Regions from separate parts of the Allobosea beijingensis genome, predicted to be linked through region 2. Evidence: predicted binding sites of a transcription regulator. Region 2 holds the regulator's gene; the other holds the start of a gene.
What was found. The regulator LexA, encoded in region 2, represses DNA repair genes until DNA is damaged. The targets are predictions, from matches to a motif close to TGTTCNNNNTGTGTTCNG.
Positions count from the first base shown of each region.

Region 1: Q9235_RS26415 (putative DNA modification/repair radical SAM protein) is a predicted target of LexA. The motif match lies at 3,174-3,191, and genes of this name have one in related genera.

Region 1 covers NZ_CP132359.1:5,504,013-5,512,796, forward strand. Annotated here, with positions in the region: gene rfbD (dTDP-4-dehydrorhamnose reductase) at 1-318, shown strand, start outside; gene rfbA (glucose-1-phosphate thymidylyltransferase RfbA) at 315-1,199, shown strand; gene Q9235_RS26405 (GAF domain-containing protein) at 1,258-2,475, opposite strand; gene Q9235_RS26410 (biliverdin-producing heme oxygenase) at 2,472-3,020, opposite strand; gene Q9235_RS26415 (putative DNA modification/repair radical SAM protein) at 3,204-4,436, shown strand; gene Q9235_RS26420 (UdgX family uracil-DNA binding protein) at 4,433-5,875, shown strand; gene Q9235_RS26425 (hypothetical protein) at 6,012-6,299, opposite strand; gene Q9235_RS26430 (SemiSWEET family sugar transporter) at 7,813-8,109, opposite strand; gene Q9235_RS26435 (cupin) at 8,277-8,784, shown strand, end outside.
Region 2 covers NZ_CP132359.1:1,620,745-1,629,528, reverse strand. Annotated here, with positions in the region: gene trpC (indole-3-glycerol phosphate synthase TrpC) at 1-93, shown strand, start outside; gene moaC (cyclic pyranopterin monophosphate synthase MoaC) at 90-572, shown strand; gene Q9235_RS07890 (molybdopterin molybdotransferase MoeA) at 572-1,783, shown strand; gene lexA (transcriptional repressor LexA) at 1,864-2,571, shown strand; gene Q9235_RS07880 (ComEC/Rec2 family competence protein) at 2,565-4,856, opposite strand; gene gltX (glutamate--tRNA ligase) at 5,029-6,450, shown strand; gene gltA (citrate synthase) at 6,986-8,275, shown strand; gene Q9235_RS07865 (Bug family tripartite tricarboxylate transporter substrate binding protein) at 8,413-8,784, shown strand, end outside.

The DNA of each region.
Region 1 (8,784 bases), 1.7 Mb from region 2:
GCCCGCAACCTGACCGACCGGACGGACGAAGCTCGCTTGCGCGGCGTGTTCCATATGAGCGCGGCGGGCGAGGCCGTCTGGGCCGATGTCGCCGAGGCGATCTTCGCCGAGCGCGAACGCCAGGGCGGCAAGCCTGTCCAGGTCAAGCGCATCGCAACCACCGATTATCCGACGCCGGCGCGCCGGCCGGCGAACTCCCGGCTCGATTGCGGCAAACTCGCGCTCGCTCATGGCGTGCGCCTGCCGGAGTGGCAAAGCTCGCTCCGGCCTTGCGTCGCGCGGCTGCTCAAGGACCAAGGCAAGGACCAGCAACAATGAAGGGCATCATCCTGGCCGGGGGTTCCGGCACCCGGCTGCACCCGATGACGCTGGCGATGTCGAAGCAGCTCCTGCCTGTCTACGACAAGCCGATGATCTACTATCCGCTCTCGACGCTGATGCTGGCCGGCATCCGCGACGTGCTGATCATCTCGACGCCGCACGACCTGCCGCATTTCAAGCGCCTGCTCGGCGACGGCTCCGACTGGGGCATGAACCTGAGCTATGCCGAGCAGCCGCATCCGGGCGGGCTGGCGCAGGCCTACCATATCGGCGCAGATTTCGTCGCGAACAAACCCTCCGCGCTGATCCTCGGCGACAATCTCTATTACGGCCACAGCCTGCCGGAGATGATGGCCCGGGCGACGGCCCGGACGACGGGCGCGACCGTCTTCGCCTATCACGTCCGCGATCCCGAGCGTTACGGCGTCGTCCAATTCGACAAGGCCGGCAAGGCGATCTCGATCGAGGAGAAGCCGAAGGCCCCCAAGTCGAACTGGGCCGTCACGGGCTTGTATTTCTACGATGCCGAGGTCGTCGAGATCGCCCGCTCGCTGAAGCCCTCCCCGCGCGGCGAGCTCGAGATCACCGACGTCAACCGGATCTATCTCGAACGCGGCCAGCTCTCGGTGGAATCCATGGGCCGCGGCTTCGCCTGGCTCGATACCGGAACCCCCGACAGCCTGCTCGAAGCCGGCGAGTTCGTCCGCACGCTCGAAAGCCGCCAGGGACTGCGCATCGCATGCCCCGAAGAAATCGCCGCAAGACAGGGGTGGATCTCGGCCGCGCAGCTCACCTTGCTCGGCGAGAAGCTCGCAAAAGGCGATTACGGACAGTATCTCCTGCGCATCGCGAGCGATTTCGGCAAGGGCGTTCCCTGAAAGCCAGACGCGAGACCGGACCCGGCCACCCCACCTGGCCGGTCAGCCTCGCGTCAACTCACGCCGCGCTTTCGGCTTCGCTGCCTTGTGGAGCGGCGAGACCGCGACCGACATCGGCATATGAGAAGCCCTTGGCGCGAACCTGGTCGGCCCGGTAGACATTGCGCAGGTCGACGAGGACGGGGGCCGCCATCGCCGCCTTGACCCGGTCGAGGTCGAGCGCCCGGAAGATGTTCCACTCGGTCACGATCACCGCGGCATCCGCCGAAGCATCGGTCACATGGGCGGCGGACGAAAGCAGGCCGTTGAGAAAATCCCGCGCCCTTTCGGCGGCCAGCAGCATCTGCTTCTGCGTGAGGGCACCCAGCTGAAGCGCGAAGAACTCACCGAATATCTCCGCGGCGATCCGGCGGTTCATCGAGAGCGAGCGCGGGCTGTAATGGTGGCAGGCGATCAGCCCCCAGAGTGCGCCGTCGACGATGACCGAGACCGACATCGAGGCCGAGACGCCCATGTTGCGGAGGTATTCGCAATGGATGGGCGAGACGCTGCGCAAATGGGCATAGGACAGATCGAGAGGCTCTCCGGCAGCGTCCAGTACGGGCATGATCGGGAAGCGCTCGCCGCTCGAATCCGAAACCACGCGGATCGGATTGAGCAGATAGAGCTGCCGTGCCTGCTGCGGGATGTCGCTCGCCGGGAAATGCTGCCCCATGAAGCTTTCGAGATCGGGGCGCTTGGCCTCGCTGACGACCTTGCCAGACCCGTCGGGCGCGAACTGGTAGATCATCACCCGGTCGTACTGGAGTACCGCCCTGAGCAGACGCGCCGCATTCTTGATCAGCTGGGCCGGTGTCGTGACATCCGAGAGCCGGCCGACCAACGTCCGAGCGAATTCGAGCGGCGAGCTCGGCCCGGCCGGGACGCTCTCCTCGAATTCGATGATGGCGTTGCCCTTGAAGGCATGGATCGAGATGTCGAACTCGCGATCCAGCGAAGGTAGGCGATAGCGGGGCATCAAGCCCGCACGGGACGGAACGCCGGAACGCGCGAGCGCATTGCGCATCTCATGCACGACCGGCCCACCGAGGAGCTCTTCGAGCCTGCGGCCGACGAGCTCGAATTCCTTGAGCCCGAGGAAGGCGCTGGCGTTCGACGAATGGCGCCTGATCGTCACCGCCTCGGCATCGCACACGATCATGCAGCCATGGGGCTGGACGCTGCCGGGAATATGGATCGGCTCGCGATCGCAGTTCGTCAGATCAACGGTCGTCATGCAGGAGAGAGTTCTTCCGATGTGAAGGCCTGGATGGCGTGGACGAAAACGGACCTGGCCGATTGCGCGGCTGCATCCCACGCTTGCCGGTCGAGCCCCTCCAACGCAACGAGAAGCGTGCGCCAGCTATCGAGGGAGCCGGCTTGAGCCGAAAGATAGCGTGCTCCGTTTTCAGGCCCGAACCCCAGCGGTTCCACTCCCTTTACAAGCACCCGAGCCCCCAGGGCCGAACCTTCAAGAACATAGGCAGCCCCCAGGAACGCAGCCATGTCATTTGACAGATGGAAAGGTTCGCTCGCCGGACACGCTAGCGTCAGGTCGGCGAGATCCGCCTCCAACTCAGGCAGAAGCTTGCGCGGTTGCCATGGCGAAACCCGCACGGGTGCGGCGTCCGACAAAGCCGCCTCGACCGGCACGCGATGGCGAAACGTACCATGCAGGAAGCGGGCGTACTCGGCACGGTTCGAGAAGACGCCGACGATAGCATCCAGTTCGCGATGAAGCTCGTTCGTCTCACCGCGCAAAAAACTTCTGATCTCAATCATTCTGTCGGCATCCAGAATCGCCTCGCATTGGCACCGCTATAGCTCAATTTCAGCGGAATCGGCGCTGTCTTCATCGTGGATTTGACCGGGAACGCCTCCAAGATGGCCCGCCCCCTTCGACAGTCAAACTTGAACTCAGCAGGCAGATCCTTTAAGAACATATAGAGAACAAAAGGAAGGGTGATGGCACAGCTCACGGTCCTGGAGAAGCTCGAAATTCTCAGCGACGCCGCGAAATACGACGCCTCCTGTGCATCGAGCAGCAGCACCAAACGAGATTCGCGCGACGGGAAGGGACTTGGCTCGACCACCGGTTCCGGTATCTGCCATTCCTATGCGCCTGATGGCCGCTGCATCTCGTTGCTGAAGATCCTGCTGACGAATTTCTGCAGCTTCGACTGCGTCTTCTGCATCAACCGCTCGTCGAGCAATGTCCGCCGCGCTCGCTTTTCGGTCGAGGAGGTCGTCGCGCTGACCCTGAATTTCTACCGCCGCAATTATATCGAAGGCCTTTTTCTGTCCTCAGGAATCATCCGCTCAGCCGATTACACGATGGCCGAGCTCGTGCGCGTCGCCGAAACGCTGCGCCGGCAGCACGGGTTCCGCGGCTACATCCACCTCAAGTTGATACCCGGCGCGAGCCGCGATCTGATCGAGCGCGCGGGGCTTTTCGCCGACCGGGTGTCGATCAATGTCGAATTGCCGAGCGAGGCGGCGCTTGCGCGTTTTGCCCCGGAGAAGCAGGCAGGCGAGATCAAGAGCGCGATGGGCGGCCTCAAGCTGAAGATCGATGAGGCGCGCGAGGAGCGCGACAAGAATGCGAAGGCTCAGGTCTTCTCCCCGGCGGGGCAGAGCACGCAGATGATCGTCGGCGCCGATGGCGCAAGCGATTCCGCCATCCTGAAGCGCAGCGCCTGGCTCTATGGCAGCTTCGGCCTGAAGCGCGTCTATTACTCGGCCTTTAGCCCGATCCCGGATGCCTCGCGCCAGTTGCCGCTCCAGCCGCCGCCGCTGATGCGCGAACACCGGCTTTATCAGGCCGACTGGCTGACGCGCTTCTATGGTTTCGAGACCGAGGAAATTCTGGGCCGCAACGAGATGCTCGATCTCGATATCGACCCCAAACTCGCCTGGGCGCTGCGCGAGCGCGGACGCTTCCCCGTCGACGTGAACCGAGCCGACCGCGAAACCCTGCTGCGGGTGCCGGGTTTGGGCACGCGCAGTGTCGATCGCATCCTGACCTCGCGACGGTTCCGCCGGCTCAGGCTTGAGGATGTCGGCCGGCTGACACGATCGCTGACGACAATCCGGCATTTCATTCTGGCGGAGGGCTGGCGGCCGGGCAGCGGCCTCGACGCGCAGAACCTGCGGGCCCGGCTGATGCCGCAACCGCGGCAATTGTCGCTTTTCCCGTGATTGCGGCCAGGCTGAACGGCCCTGCGGATTTTGCCGGCTGGCGTCGAGAAACGCGCCGGCTGGCGCTGGCCGGCGTTCAGCCTGAGGCCGTCGCCTGGCTGACGAGCGAGGGCGATGCCGGATTGTTCGCGATCGAAGGCGCCGCCCCGGTCGAGGACGGAAGCCTCGCACTGACCGTGTCTCGCCGTTTCATCGAGCTTGCCGAGAATGTTGTCTGCCATCGGGATGCCGGCCGCTTCGTCTTGCTGCATCGCCTGCTGCTACGTTTGCAGGACGAGCCGCGCTTGCTCGACAATGCAGCCGATCCGGATATCGCACGCGCCGAGGCCATGGCCCGCTCGGTGCGCCGCGACCTGCACAAGATGACGGCCTTCGTCCGCTTCCGGGCCGTGTCGGGCGCGGGCGAGGAAGGCCCCTTCATCGCCTGGTTCGAGCCGGAGCATTTCATCCTCGAACGGGCCGCGAGCTTCTTCATGGGACGCTTCGCAGGAATGATCTGGTCGATCATGACACCGCAGGGGTCGCTGCACTGGGACGGTACGGCCCTCCAGTTCGGCCCGGCCGCCAGCAAGACCGATGCGCCGGACGGCGATGCCATGGAAGCCTATTGGCTCACCTACTACGCCAACATCTTCAATCCGGCCCGCCTGAAGCCGAAGGCGATGAAAAGTGAGATGCCGGTGAAATACTGGCGGAACCTACCCGAGGCCGAGTTGATTGAGCCTCTGATCGCAAGCGCCGCCCGGCGAGCAGAGGATATGGTGATGCGCGCTCCGACGCAGCCACCCGCACGACATGTCAGGCAGCTTCGGCACCGTCCCGAACCGCCGGCCGATGAATCTGCGATCACGTCGTGGCAGGATGCCGCCGCTGCGGCGCAACGCTGTACGCGCTGCGATCTTCATTGCCACGCCACGCAGACGGTCTTCGGAGAAGGGCCGTTGGACGCGCGCGTTCTCTTCGTCGGCGAACAGCCGGGAGACCAGGAAGACCTTGCCGGCCGGCCATTTGTCGGGCCAGCGGGTCAGGTTTTCGATCGGGCGATGAGAGAAGCCGGTCTCGACCGCGCGCGCGCCTATGTCACCAATGCGGTGAAGCACTTCAAATTCCAGCTTCGCGGCAAGCGCCGCATCCATGAGAAGCCCAATGTCGGGGAGATCAAGGCCTGCCGCTTCTGGCTCGATCTCGAACTGCAGTTCGTGAAACCCCGGCTTGTCGTCGCCCTCGGCGCCAGCGCCCTGCGATCGCTGACGGGGCATGCCAGTTCGCTAGCGAGCGCACGAGATCGCGAGCTCGCGCTCGAAGACGGCACGCCGCTGTTGGCCACCGTCCACCCCTCATTTCTGCTGCGCCTTCCGGACGAGGATGCTCGGTCTCGGGAATATGCCCGGTTCGTCGCAGACCTCGCCCGCGTGCAGCAACGTATATTCCGACATTAAGCAGTATCGGGGAGGTCTATACGGCCAACCAGACGGTTTTCTTTTTTGCGCTCGATTGGAGAACGAGCAGCGGCTGTTCGGGCAGCTCCGGATCGAAGGCAGCCCGGTTTCAGTATTGGTTGTCGTTGCAGCGAAGCTACCGCTTGCGCCATTTCGCCAGGCGACCGGCCAGTGCCCGGAAGCCAGTTGGAATCTGCGGCTTGACTGGATTGCGCGGTGCTGCCGGTAATTCTTCTTCCATCACATCGCGAAAGGCTCTTTCAGCTTCCGGCGTGAACTGGACCTGCGCACCCACTCTTTGCGCCATGCGCCGAGCAATTTCGAGAGAGTATCTAATATCATGGGATCGGCCGTATTCGGCGCCCGTCACGTCGCGAAAGCCCCACTCGGTATCAATGCGGCACACCGTCAAGATTTGAACCATTGTCGTTCCTGAGCGAGACGGCAGTGAACGCCGCGAAGAAGCCGAGGTTCCCCCCGCTACTATCAGTGCAGGAAACTGGCCGCCGGGTTCACGTCTTCACAAATCCAGTATGTCTTATCGGTGGCATCGGAGCAGGCACGAAGAACGGAACCTCCGGTCGCAGCCGGCGTTCACCTGCCTCTGGTTTCACCCCGGAACCAAACTCGCCCCGGCAGCTCGACTGGCGGGGCTTTTTTGTTCAGGCTTTGCCGCGGATCCAGTCTATCGCGCTCGACCAAGCGCGGCTGTTTCCGGGCCCTGGGTCGCAACGACGAGTTTCCGCCCTGCATAACGCAACATGGCGGAACAATGGCGAGGTTGAAGCTGTTGCTTGCTCAGCATCGGGAGGAGCACATCATGGGCTTGCTTGAGATCAGCGTCGTTCTGGCCTGCGCTTCGGCCTTTGGCTTCTACATAGCGGACCCACTGGAATAAGATTGCAATCCGGACTGCATTGCGTGCCTTGCCGATACCGGCTCAGTCAGTTCGACGATGTCGAAACCATCGGTCTTCTAGCTCGAAGCACGCCGAGAGCTTGCCTTTTTGTGAGGGTCAGGCGCAGCAGGCCGGGTATCCTTCACGACCTGCTCTGCCGGTGCATTCTCCGGCCCGGATTTCTGTCTCATCTGCGCTCCTGAATGGCTGCGATGATCCAGAAATCCTCCCTTCCCGAAAATCCCTAAATGGTCTCAAGGGCGCTGACGGCGGACACTCATGGGGCGACTCGACAGCCTTCCACCGTCGGTCACGGTCGTAAGCATACAGAAGTCGATATCCTTCATCTTCTCCGCGATGTCGCTGAGGGTAAGCTCGCCCATCTTTTTCTCCGAGGTGAGTATCAATCTTCGTAGAGATCGAACGGGCCGGCGCGGGTCATGTTCCTCCAGGCCGAAAGAACGCTTCTAGGGCAGATTAGCTGGGAGGGGCAGTTCTAGGCAGGCTGTCCAATAGCGTGCCATTCGCAAACCTCTTCGCGGCAATCCGGGCAGCAACTTGGTCCTCAAACGACCTGAGGCTTTTGGAAATCTCGCGGAGCTCGCTTGCTTCGACCGAGCCCTCGGCCGCACCGAAGAGTTCCTCAAAGCGCGCAGGAGGGGACTGGCAGCTGCCGGTCCCCTCTTCCGTCGATGAGTTCAATGAATCTGCTGATGCTCCATCTGCTCCAGATTCGCGCGGTCCACTGAGCCGAACCCCTTCGCCATTCTGGAGGATGCCGATGCGATCGCACGGGCGACGTCAGCATGGGAAACAGCGTGGAGCTATGTTGAGCAAGGTGTGCCGCCGGATGATCGCGAGCGGCAAAGCCAGCGCATGAAGTTTGTCATCGCCTCTGTAGCGTTGGGCACGGAGCACACCAGGGAGATGGCCAGCAAGGCGATTCAGCGGTTTCTTGCAGAAGCCCGCACTCGCAATCCCTAGATCATCGGGCCGCCGGCTGGAACTGGCGGCGCTGATTGGCCCAGCATGCCAGCTGTCAGGAGGACGGATCGATTTGATCCGCTATGGCCTCCTTCTTTTGCCGGGGTAGGAGCGTCATCATGAGGATGAAAGCGGAAATAACGAAGCAGATGCTATTCGTTAGAATGAGAGGCCATTCACCCAGGCCCAGGCCGTAAGCGGTCCATAGAGCAAAACCCGTGACGGTGAAGCCGTATGTCACCGGAGATATTGCCCGGGTATCGCGCGTCGTGACGATCCGCCAAGCCTGAGGCACGAAACTGATTGTCGAACACAGCGCCGCAAATGTGCCAACGACCGCGATCCAGTTCATCGCAGCCGCTTGCCCACGACCTCACCTCCCAGTCGACAAGCAGCTAGGTGTCGTCATGGCACCCTCGGCTTTCCGCGATCGGCGCATAGCTACGGGATAGCTGACGAGGGAACGCCCGCTGACACACCGGAGTTCAGGAGGCTTCTTGCTTCTCTGGAGATGCTGCCATGACCCGGATGACGGTGACCGCCTTGCATTTCGAACCGCGGGGCTTCGTTCCGAATAATCTCAGGTTGCCGGTCCTCATCTACGAAAAGGCGTTCGATCCTGCGGCGATCGGTGACCTCGCCACGTTCATGGAAAAGCGCTTTCAGGACAACGGATGGCCGCCACAGTGGCGAGATGGGATTTACGATTTCGAGCACTATCACGCGGAGGGTCATGAGGTTCTCGGTATAGCAACCGGATCGGCCGAACTGGTTCTTGGCGGAGACGGCGGCCGTGAGATCAGGGTGGAAGCTGGCGACATCCTGGTGCTGCCCGCGGGGACGGGGCATCGGCGGCTCAAGCAGAGTGAAGATTTCCTCGTGGTCGGTGCATACCCGCCCGGCCAGGCTGGAGATATCGTTCGTGAGGAGGCGTCGCCTGCGATGAAACAGAGGATTGCCCTCTTGAGCTATCCACCCAAGGATCCGGTTCTGGGGGATGAGGGTCCGATGCTCCGCCTCTGGGCGA
Region 2 (8,784 bases):
AACAGCTTCCTCGTCGGCGAGAGCCTGATGCGGCAGGCCGACGTCACCGCCGCGACGCAGGCGCTGCTCACCGGCAAGGCCGTCGCGGCGTGAGCCGGCTCAGCCATCTCGACGCGCAAGGTCAGGCGCATATGGTCGATGTCGGCGGCAAGGCCGAGACGACCCGCATGGCGATCGCCGAAGGCCAGATCGTCATGGCGCCGGAGACGATCGCGATCGTGCGCGACGGCAACGCCAAGAAGGGCGATGTGCTCGGGACCGCGCGCCTCGCCGGCATCATGGCGGCGAAGCGCACCCATGAACTGATCCCGCTCTGCCACCCGCTGCTCCTGAGCAAGATCGCCGTCGATCTCGATATCGACGAGGCTTTGCCGGGCGTGCGCGTGCGTGCAGAGGTCAAGATGAAGGGCCAGACCGGCGTCGAGATGGAGGCGCTGACCGCCGTCTCCGTCGCCTGTCTCACCGTCTACGACATGGTCAAGGCCGTCGACCGGGCGATGCGGATCGAGAATATCCGCCTGCTGCACAAATCCGGCGGCCAGTCCGGCGACTACGAGGCGAAGCAAGGCTAATGGCACTCACCCCGGTCCCCGTCGCACGCAAGGCACTGCTCGACAGCATTCCGGGGCCGACCGGTGCGGAAACCCTGCCGCTCGCGCAATGCGCCTGGCGGGTGCTGGCGGGCGAGGTCAAGGCGCTGAGGACGCAACCGCCCTTCGCCAATTCGGCCATGGACGGCTACGCCGTGCGCGGCGACGAGATGTCGGAAGGCGTCTCGCTCTCGGTCATCGGCGAATCCGCCGCCGGACGGGCCTATGAGGGCGCCGTCGGGCCAGGTCAGACCGTGCGCATCTTCACCGGCGCGCCGGTGCCTGAGGGCGCGGACACCATCCTGATGCAGGAAGACGCCGATGGCGTCGGCAGCCCGGTGATCCGTGTCCGGATACCACCGGCGAAAGGGAAATTCCTGCGCGCCGCCGGGCTCGATTTCCACGAAGGCGACGTGCTGCTGCAGGCCGGGCGCGTGCTCGACAGCGCCGCGCTCGGGCTTGCCGCCGCGATGGCGCATCCGACTCTGCCCGTTCGGCGCAAGCCACGGGTCGCGATTCTCGCTACGGGCGACGAGCTGGTCGCTCCGGGCGAGCCGGTCGGCCGCGCCCAGATCGTCGCCTCGAACTCGTTCTCGCTGGCCGCTCTGGTTGAAAAGGCCGGCGGGACCGTGCTCGATCTCGGCATCGCCCGCGACGACCATGCCGATCTCGCTGCGAAGATCGCAAGGGCGAGCGAGGCCGATGCCGATGCGCTGATCACGCTGGGCGGTGCCTCGGTCGGGGCGCACGATCTCGTACAGGAGGCGTTGACACGCGCCGGCATGGCTCTCGGCTTCTGGAAGATCGCGATGCGGCCGGGCAAGCCGATGATGACCGGGCGGCTTGGCCGGATGGTCGTGGTCGGCCTGCCGGGCAATCCCGTCTCCTCGATCGTCTGCGGCCACCTCTTCGTGCTGCCCTTGATCGAGGCGTTGCTCGGCATCGCCGATGTCGATCGCGACCGCAGCATTCCTGCCATTCTCGGCCGCGACATGCCCGGCAATGACGAGCGCGAGGACTACCTGCGCTCGGAGCTTGCGCTGACGTCTGAGGGCTGGGTCGCGACGCCTTTCGACCGGCAGGATTCCTCGATGCTCGGCACGCTGGCGCGGGCGCAGGCCCTGACGATCCGACCGGCCCATGCCGCTCCGGCGAAGAAGGGCGATGTCTGCCGGATCCTGCCCTTGCGGTAGCGGCTTGCGGAACACAAGCAGAACGCGTATAGTGTTCGTGCTTTGTTTCGATTCTGCGCTTTGAGGGGCTGGCGGCGACCATGCTGACACGCAAGCAACATGAACTCCTGCGCTTCATCCAGGAACGCTTGCGCGAAAGTGGCGTGCCGCCCTCCTTCGACGAGATGAAGGACGCACTCGACCTGCGCTCGAAATCCGGCATCCACCGCCTGATCATGGCGCTGGAGGAGCGTGGCTTCATCCGCCGCCTGCCGAACCGGGCGCGCGCGCTCGAAGTCATCAAGATGCCGGACGGGCTCGGCGCCCCGCAGCCGCGGCCCCGCTTCAGCCCCGCCGTCGTGCAAGGCGGCCTCGGTGCTCAGCCGAGCGTCGCCAAGCCTCGGCCCGCCGAGGACGATAGCCGGCATTCCATCGCCATTCCCGTCATGGGACGAATTGCGGCCGGCACGCCGATCTCCGCGATCCAGAGCCGCAGCCACACCGTCTCGCTGCCGCCGGACATGCTCGGCTCCGGCGAGCATTACGCGCTGGAAGTGCGCGGCGATTCGATGGTCGAGGCCGGCATTCTCGACGGCGACACCGTCGTCATCCGCCGGCAGGACACCGCCAATACCGGCGACATCGTCGTGGCGCTGATCGACGATGAGGAAGCAACGCTGAAGCGCTTGCGCAAGCGCGGCTCCTCGATCGCGCTCGAAGCCGCGAACCCGGCCTACGAGACCCGCGTACTCGGCCCCGACCGGGTCAAGATCCAGGGCCGCCTCGTCAACCTGATGCGGCGCTACTGAAGGCGCTCGGTATCGACCTCGGCTTCGGTGTCGGAGGCTGATGCAGGCTGCGCCGTTGCGGGTTGACTGGTCGGCGGGCTTGCCGACACAGCCGGACGCGGCTCGCGCCGGCGGGACCACGGACGATCGGCCGTGGTCGGTTCCGAAGTTCGGCTGCTCCATCCCGATGCCGTCCGGTAGAGCGAGGTCGCGCCATCGCGCGTGAGTGCCATACGTTCGACGAGCCTGGCCTTGCAGGCCCCGTTCCAGGGGATGGCGGTAACGACGAGATCGGCGCGCAGGCAGTCCTCGATGATGGCGAGGCGCTCGCGCGTGTAGGAGACGGTGCGCTTCTCGGCCGTCTGCGCGATGCAGGCCAGACGATCGCAGGCGATGCCGGCGCGCAAGCTGGGATCGTCGGGTGAACGGCTGTCGCCATCGGCGGCGAGCCATTGCTGCAGGACGAAGCGGCTGGGTTTGCCCGCTATCGCGAGGCGCCCGTCCGGGCCGCGCACGGCCAACCCGGAGCCGTCACGCTCGATCAGGATCTCCGGCCGCTCCGGCTTGCCGGCAATGGCCACGCCGAAGACCAGCGGCAGAGCCGCGAGCCAGCGCCAGGGCGTGGTCCAGAGCGTCAGCCAAAGCAGCGCCAGCGCGAAGCAGGCCAGCACAGCCGGACCGAAGGCGGCGAGCGTCACGGTGGAATGGTCGATGGTCGCGACCCAGCGTGCCACTTTCAGAACGACGTCGGAAGCGAGCCCCATCAACGCCCAGGCTGGCCAGTCCAGCCCGAACGGATAGGCCAGCACGCCGAACACCGCCGCCGGCATCACGAAAAGCGAGACGAAGGGCAGCGCCATGGCATTGCCGAGCAGGCCGAAGGGGTTGAAGGTCTGGAAATGATAGGCGCCGAAGGGCGCGGTCGCGGCGGTCGCCAGCATGGTGGTGACGAGGATGCCGAGCGCCGCGGTCCAGATCGGCCCGAGCGGCCAGGGCAAAGCCGATGGCGGCTCGCTGCGATCTCTTCTCTCCCAGCGTTCGGCGAAGGCGATCAGCGCCGCGACCGCACCGAATGACATCTGGAAGCTCGGCCCAAGCAGCGCTTCCGGCTCGCGCAGCAGCACGATCATCGCGGCGAGCGCGAGATTGCGCATGCTCAGCGCCGCACGATCGACCAGGATCGCGCCGAGCATCACCAGCGTCATGATCAGCGAGCGTTCGGTCGCGACATCGCTGCCCGAGAAGATGCAATAGGCGGTCGCACCGAGCATTGCGGCCACTGCCGCGAGCTTCTTGACCGGCCAGTGCAGCGCCACCGTCTGCGACAGGGCGAGCAGCGCGCGCACCAGCCAGAAGATCGTGCCGGCCGCCAGCACCATATGCAGGCCCGAGATCGAGACGATGTGGTAGATGCCGGCGGCGCGCAGGTCGTTGTTCGTGGCTTCCGTGATCAGGCCGCGCTTGCCGGTGACGAGCGCGGCGGCGACCGCGCCGCCCTGCCCGCCCCCGACCTCGGCGATGCGCTTCGTCAAGGCATTGCGGGCGCGGTCGATCATGACGTCGATCGCAAGGCGGGTGGGCATCGGATAGGGTGCCGGCGCGAGCGCGACCTTGCCGGAGATGCTGCCGACGGCGCCAATGCCGCGGAAGAAGGCGTCGCGACCGAAATCATAGCCACCCGCCCGCGCCGGTCCCGGCGGCGGCAGCAGGCGCGCGGTCGCGACGATATGGTCGCCCGGCGCCACGGCGCCGGAGCGCAGGCTTACGCGGACGCGCTTCGGTCTCTGCTCGGCCGGCACATTGGCGAGGTCCGTGACCAGGACCACGATCCGCGCGCCATTGTCGCGCGCTTCGACGCTCTCGACGAAGCCGGAGAGCTTTCCGATGCGCGAGCGCTCCAGCATCGGCGCGGCGATATCGGCGGTGCGCCAGACCCCCGCACCGAAGCCGGCGAAGGCAGCGGCCGTCGCGAGGCAAGCCATCGACGCGAGCGGACGCAGGCGCAGGAGGAAGGCGGCTGTGCTGCTGAGGATCAAGCCGAGCAGCGGCGCCCACAGGGCCGGCTCACGATCGGCCGCAAAATAGAGCAGGATGCCGGCGCCCATCGCGATCGGCAGCCAGAGGAAGGGGCGACGGCGCTCGACCTCCAGCGCGAAACCTCGCTGGAGATGCAGCCAAAGCTGGCGAAGCGTTGGACGGAGGCTTGCGGTCAGCGGGACAACGGCACCAAGGCGAGCCGGCAAGGCATCGGCGCGTGCGCCGCGCCGGCCCTGTGCCCGCTCCTGCCCCGGCGGCGCCGGCTGCATCGCCCGCTCTCCCCCTGCCGGCGCTGCGATTTGACCGCTTAGCGTTCCGGCAAAGCCATGTTACAGGGCGCGCGCCGGTTGTCATGTCACGACTTGTGTCATGCCGCGACTCGGCCCCTTCCCCTGTCTTGCCCCGGACGGCTCTCCGCCGCCCGGCCGGAGTTTCCTCCCAATGAGCAACGCCGTCGTCACGCGCTTTGCGCCCTCGCCCACCGGATTCCTGCATATCGGCGGCGCCCGGACAGCGCTGTTCAACTGGCTCTACGCCCGCCGGCAAGGCGGCAAGATGCTGCTGCGCATCGAGGATACCGACCGCGAACGCTCGACCGATACGGCGATCGCTGCGATTCTCGACGGGCTGGAATGGCTCGGCCTCGATTGGGACGGCCAGACCGTCTACCAGTTCCAGCGCGCCGCGCGGCATCGCGAGGTCGCCGAGCAGATGCTCGCCGCCGGCCGGGCCTATCACTGCTATGCGACGCAGGCCGAGCTCGAGGAGATGCGCGAGAAGGCCCGCGCCGAGGGCAAGCCGCTGCGCTACGATGGCCGCTGGCGCGACCGCGATCCGTCGACCGCGCCGGAAGGCGTCAAGCCGGTGATCCGCCTCAAGGCACCGCAGACCGGCGAGACCGTGGTCAATGACGAGGTGCAGGGCCGCGTCGTCTGGCAGAACGAGAATCTCGACGACCTCGTGCTGCTGCGCTCCGACGGCACGCCGACCTATATGCTCGCCGTCGTGGTCGACGACCACGACATGGGCGTCACCCATATCATCCGCGGCGACGATCACCTGACCAATGCCGCCCGCCAGACCCAGATCTACGACGCACTCGGCTGGGACGTGCCGAGCATGTCGCATATCCCGCTGATCCACGGGCCTGACGGCGCCAAGCTCTCGAAGCGCCATGGAGCGCTCGGCATCGATGCCTATCGCTCGATGGGCTACCTGCCGGCGGCTCTGCGCAATTATCTGGTGCGGCTCGGCTGGAGCCATGGCGACCAGGAGGTCTTCTCGACGCAGGAGATGATCGACGCCTTCAACCTGTCCTCGATCGGCCGTTCGCCGGCGCGTTTCGACTACGCCAAGCTGGAGAACCTCAACGGGCTCTACATGCGCCAGTCGGATGATGCCGACCTGCTCGCGGCGCTCAAGGTCATCCTGCCCGAGATCGGCCCGGCGCGCGGGGTCGGCGCCACGCTGTCGCCGGAGCTGGAGGCGAAGCTCCTCGCCGCCATGCCTGGCCTCAAGGAGCGTGTCAAGACGCTGATCGAACTGCTAGACAGCGCCTTTTATCTCTATGCCCAGCGCCCGCTCCAACTCGACGACAAGGCCAGGGGCCTGCTCGACGAGGCTGCCCGCCAACGCCTGCCGAAGATCGCGGAAAAGCTCGCGGCGGTCGACGACTGGACGCCGGCGCCGCTGGAAGCGGCTGTGCGCGCCTATGTCGAGGAAAGCGGGCTCAAGCTCGGCCAGGCGGCGCAGCCGCTGCGCGCCGCGCTGACCGGCCGCGCGATGTCGCCCGGCCTGTTCGACGTCATGGCCGTGCTTGGCCGCGAGGAGACGCTGGCGCGACTTGCAGATCAGGCTGCCTGAGCAGGCGCAAACAAGGCCACCTTGTCATTCCGGGGCTTCGCGCAGCGGAGAACCCGGAATCCACGACTGGGTGAATGGCCAGCCACCTGGCATCAGGCGCCTCGCCCAGTCGTGGGTTCCGGGTTCGCGCCCTTGGCGCGCCCCGGAATGACAACCGGGTGGTTCGAGCCGGCTGAGCTAGCAATTGCGCCCCTTAAGCTACCCCAAGCCTCGGGAAAATCGCGGGTCGGAAGCGCCTGCATCGGCCACAAACGACCCGCTCGCGCAGATATGAGCGTAACGCGGTTCCAACCGCCTTTTGGCTCGGTTGAATGCACTGCGCAAATGGTCTAGTGACGCGCATGTGCATTGCACCGCGGCAACGCGGCAGGGCACGAATATTGCTTGTAAATCAGCCACATGGGCCAACTTCTCCCGTCTCCTTCCGACATCTGCCCGTCACATCGCGGCCTTCGGATGCGAGATGCCCGGCGCGCAAGCGCGGAGAGGCGAAACCGGGGCTGAACAGCAGCGAGCCTTGAAAGGATCGGTATCGATGAGCGGAAATACCAGCCAGCTCCAGATCGGCGACAAGACCGTCGACATGGCGATCAAGGAGGGGTCGGTCGGCCCCGCCGTCATCGACATCGCCAAGCTCTATGCCCAAACGGGCATGTTCACCTACGATCCCGGCTTCACCTCGACGGCAAGCTGCGAGTCGCAGATCACCTATATCGACGGCGACAAGGGCGTCCTGCTCTATCGCGGCTTCCCGATCGAGCAGCTCGCCGAGCATGGCGACTTCCTCGAGACCTGCTACCTGCTGCTCTACGGGGAACTGCCGACCGCCGCCCAGAAGGCCGATTTCGACTATCGCATCACGCGCCACACCATGGTGCACGAGCAGATGGCCCGCTTCTTCCAGGGCTTCCGCCGCGACGCGCACCCGATGGCGGTGATGGTCGCCTCGATCGGCGCCATGTCGGCCTTCTACCACGACTCGACCGACATCTCGGACCCGCATCAGCGCATGATCGCCTCGATGCGCATGATCGCGAAGGTGCCGACGCTGGCCGCGATGGCCTACAAGTACTCGATCGGCCAGCCCTTCGTGTATCCGCTGAACTCGCTGGACTACACCTCGAACTTCCTGCGCATGTGCTTCGCGGTGCCGGCCGAGGAATACAAGGTCAATCCGGTGCTGTCGCGCGCGCTCGACCGCATCTTCATCCTGCACGCCGATCACGAGCAGAACGCCTCGACCTCGACGGTGCGCCTCGCCGGCTCGTCCGGCGCCAATCCCTTCGCCTGCATCGCGGCCGGAACGGCCTGCCTCTGGGGCCCCGCCCATGGCGGTGCCAACGAAGCGGCGCTGAAGATGCTCGAGGAGATCGGCTCGGTCGACAACATCCCGAAATACATCGCCAAGGCGAAGGACAAGGATGATCCGTTCCGCCTGATGGGCTTCGGCCACCGGGTCTACAAGAACTACGACCCGCGCGCGAAGATCATGCAGAAGACCACGCATGAGGTGCTGAACGAGCTCGGGATCAAGGACGATCCGCTGCTCGACGTCGCGGTCGAGCTGGAGCGCATCGCGCTCTCGGACGACTACTTCATCGAGAAGAAGCTCTATCCGAATATCGACTTCTATTCGGGCATCACCCTCAAGGCGATGGGCTTCCCGACCTCGATGTTCACCGTGCTCTTCGCGGTCGCCCGGACGGTCGGCTGGATCGCGCAGTGGAAAGAAATGATCGAGGATCCGTCCCAGAAGATCGGCCGCCCGCGCCAGCTCTATACCGGCTCGGCCCAGCGCGACTACACCCCGATCGGCCGCCGCTGAGCGCAGCCTTCAGGGACCGACGACCAGGGCGCGGTGGTTTCCACCGCGCCCTTATTGTTTCAGATGATTGATGTTTCCGGTGCGGCTGATCCTGCGGACGGGCCGGATAAAATCGGGCCATTCACGGAGATCCGTTCATGACCGAAAGCCGCTTTCTCGACCGCCGCTCCTTCCTCATCGCCGCCGGCGTGGCCGGCCTTGCCGGCACAAAGGCTCGCGCACAGGCCAATTTCCCCAGCCGCCCGATAAACCTGATCGTTCCCTTCGCCGCCGGTGGTTCGACCGATATCGTCGCCCGTCTCGTCGGCCAGAAGATGAGCGAGATCCTCGGCCAGAGCGTCGTGATCGAGAACCGGGCCGGCGCCGGCGGCAATATCGGCTCCACGGCCGTCGCCCGTGCCCAGCCTGACGGCTACACGCTGCTGCTCGGGACGATCTCGACCCATGCCCTCAACCCGGCGATCCTGAAGACCGTAACCTTCGACGCGGTGAAGGATTTCACGCCGATC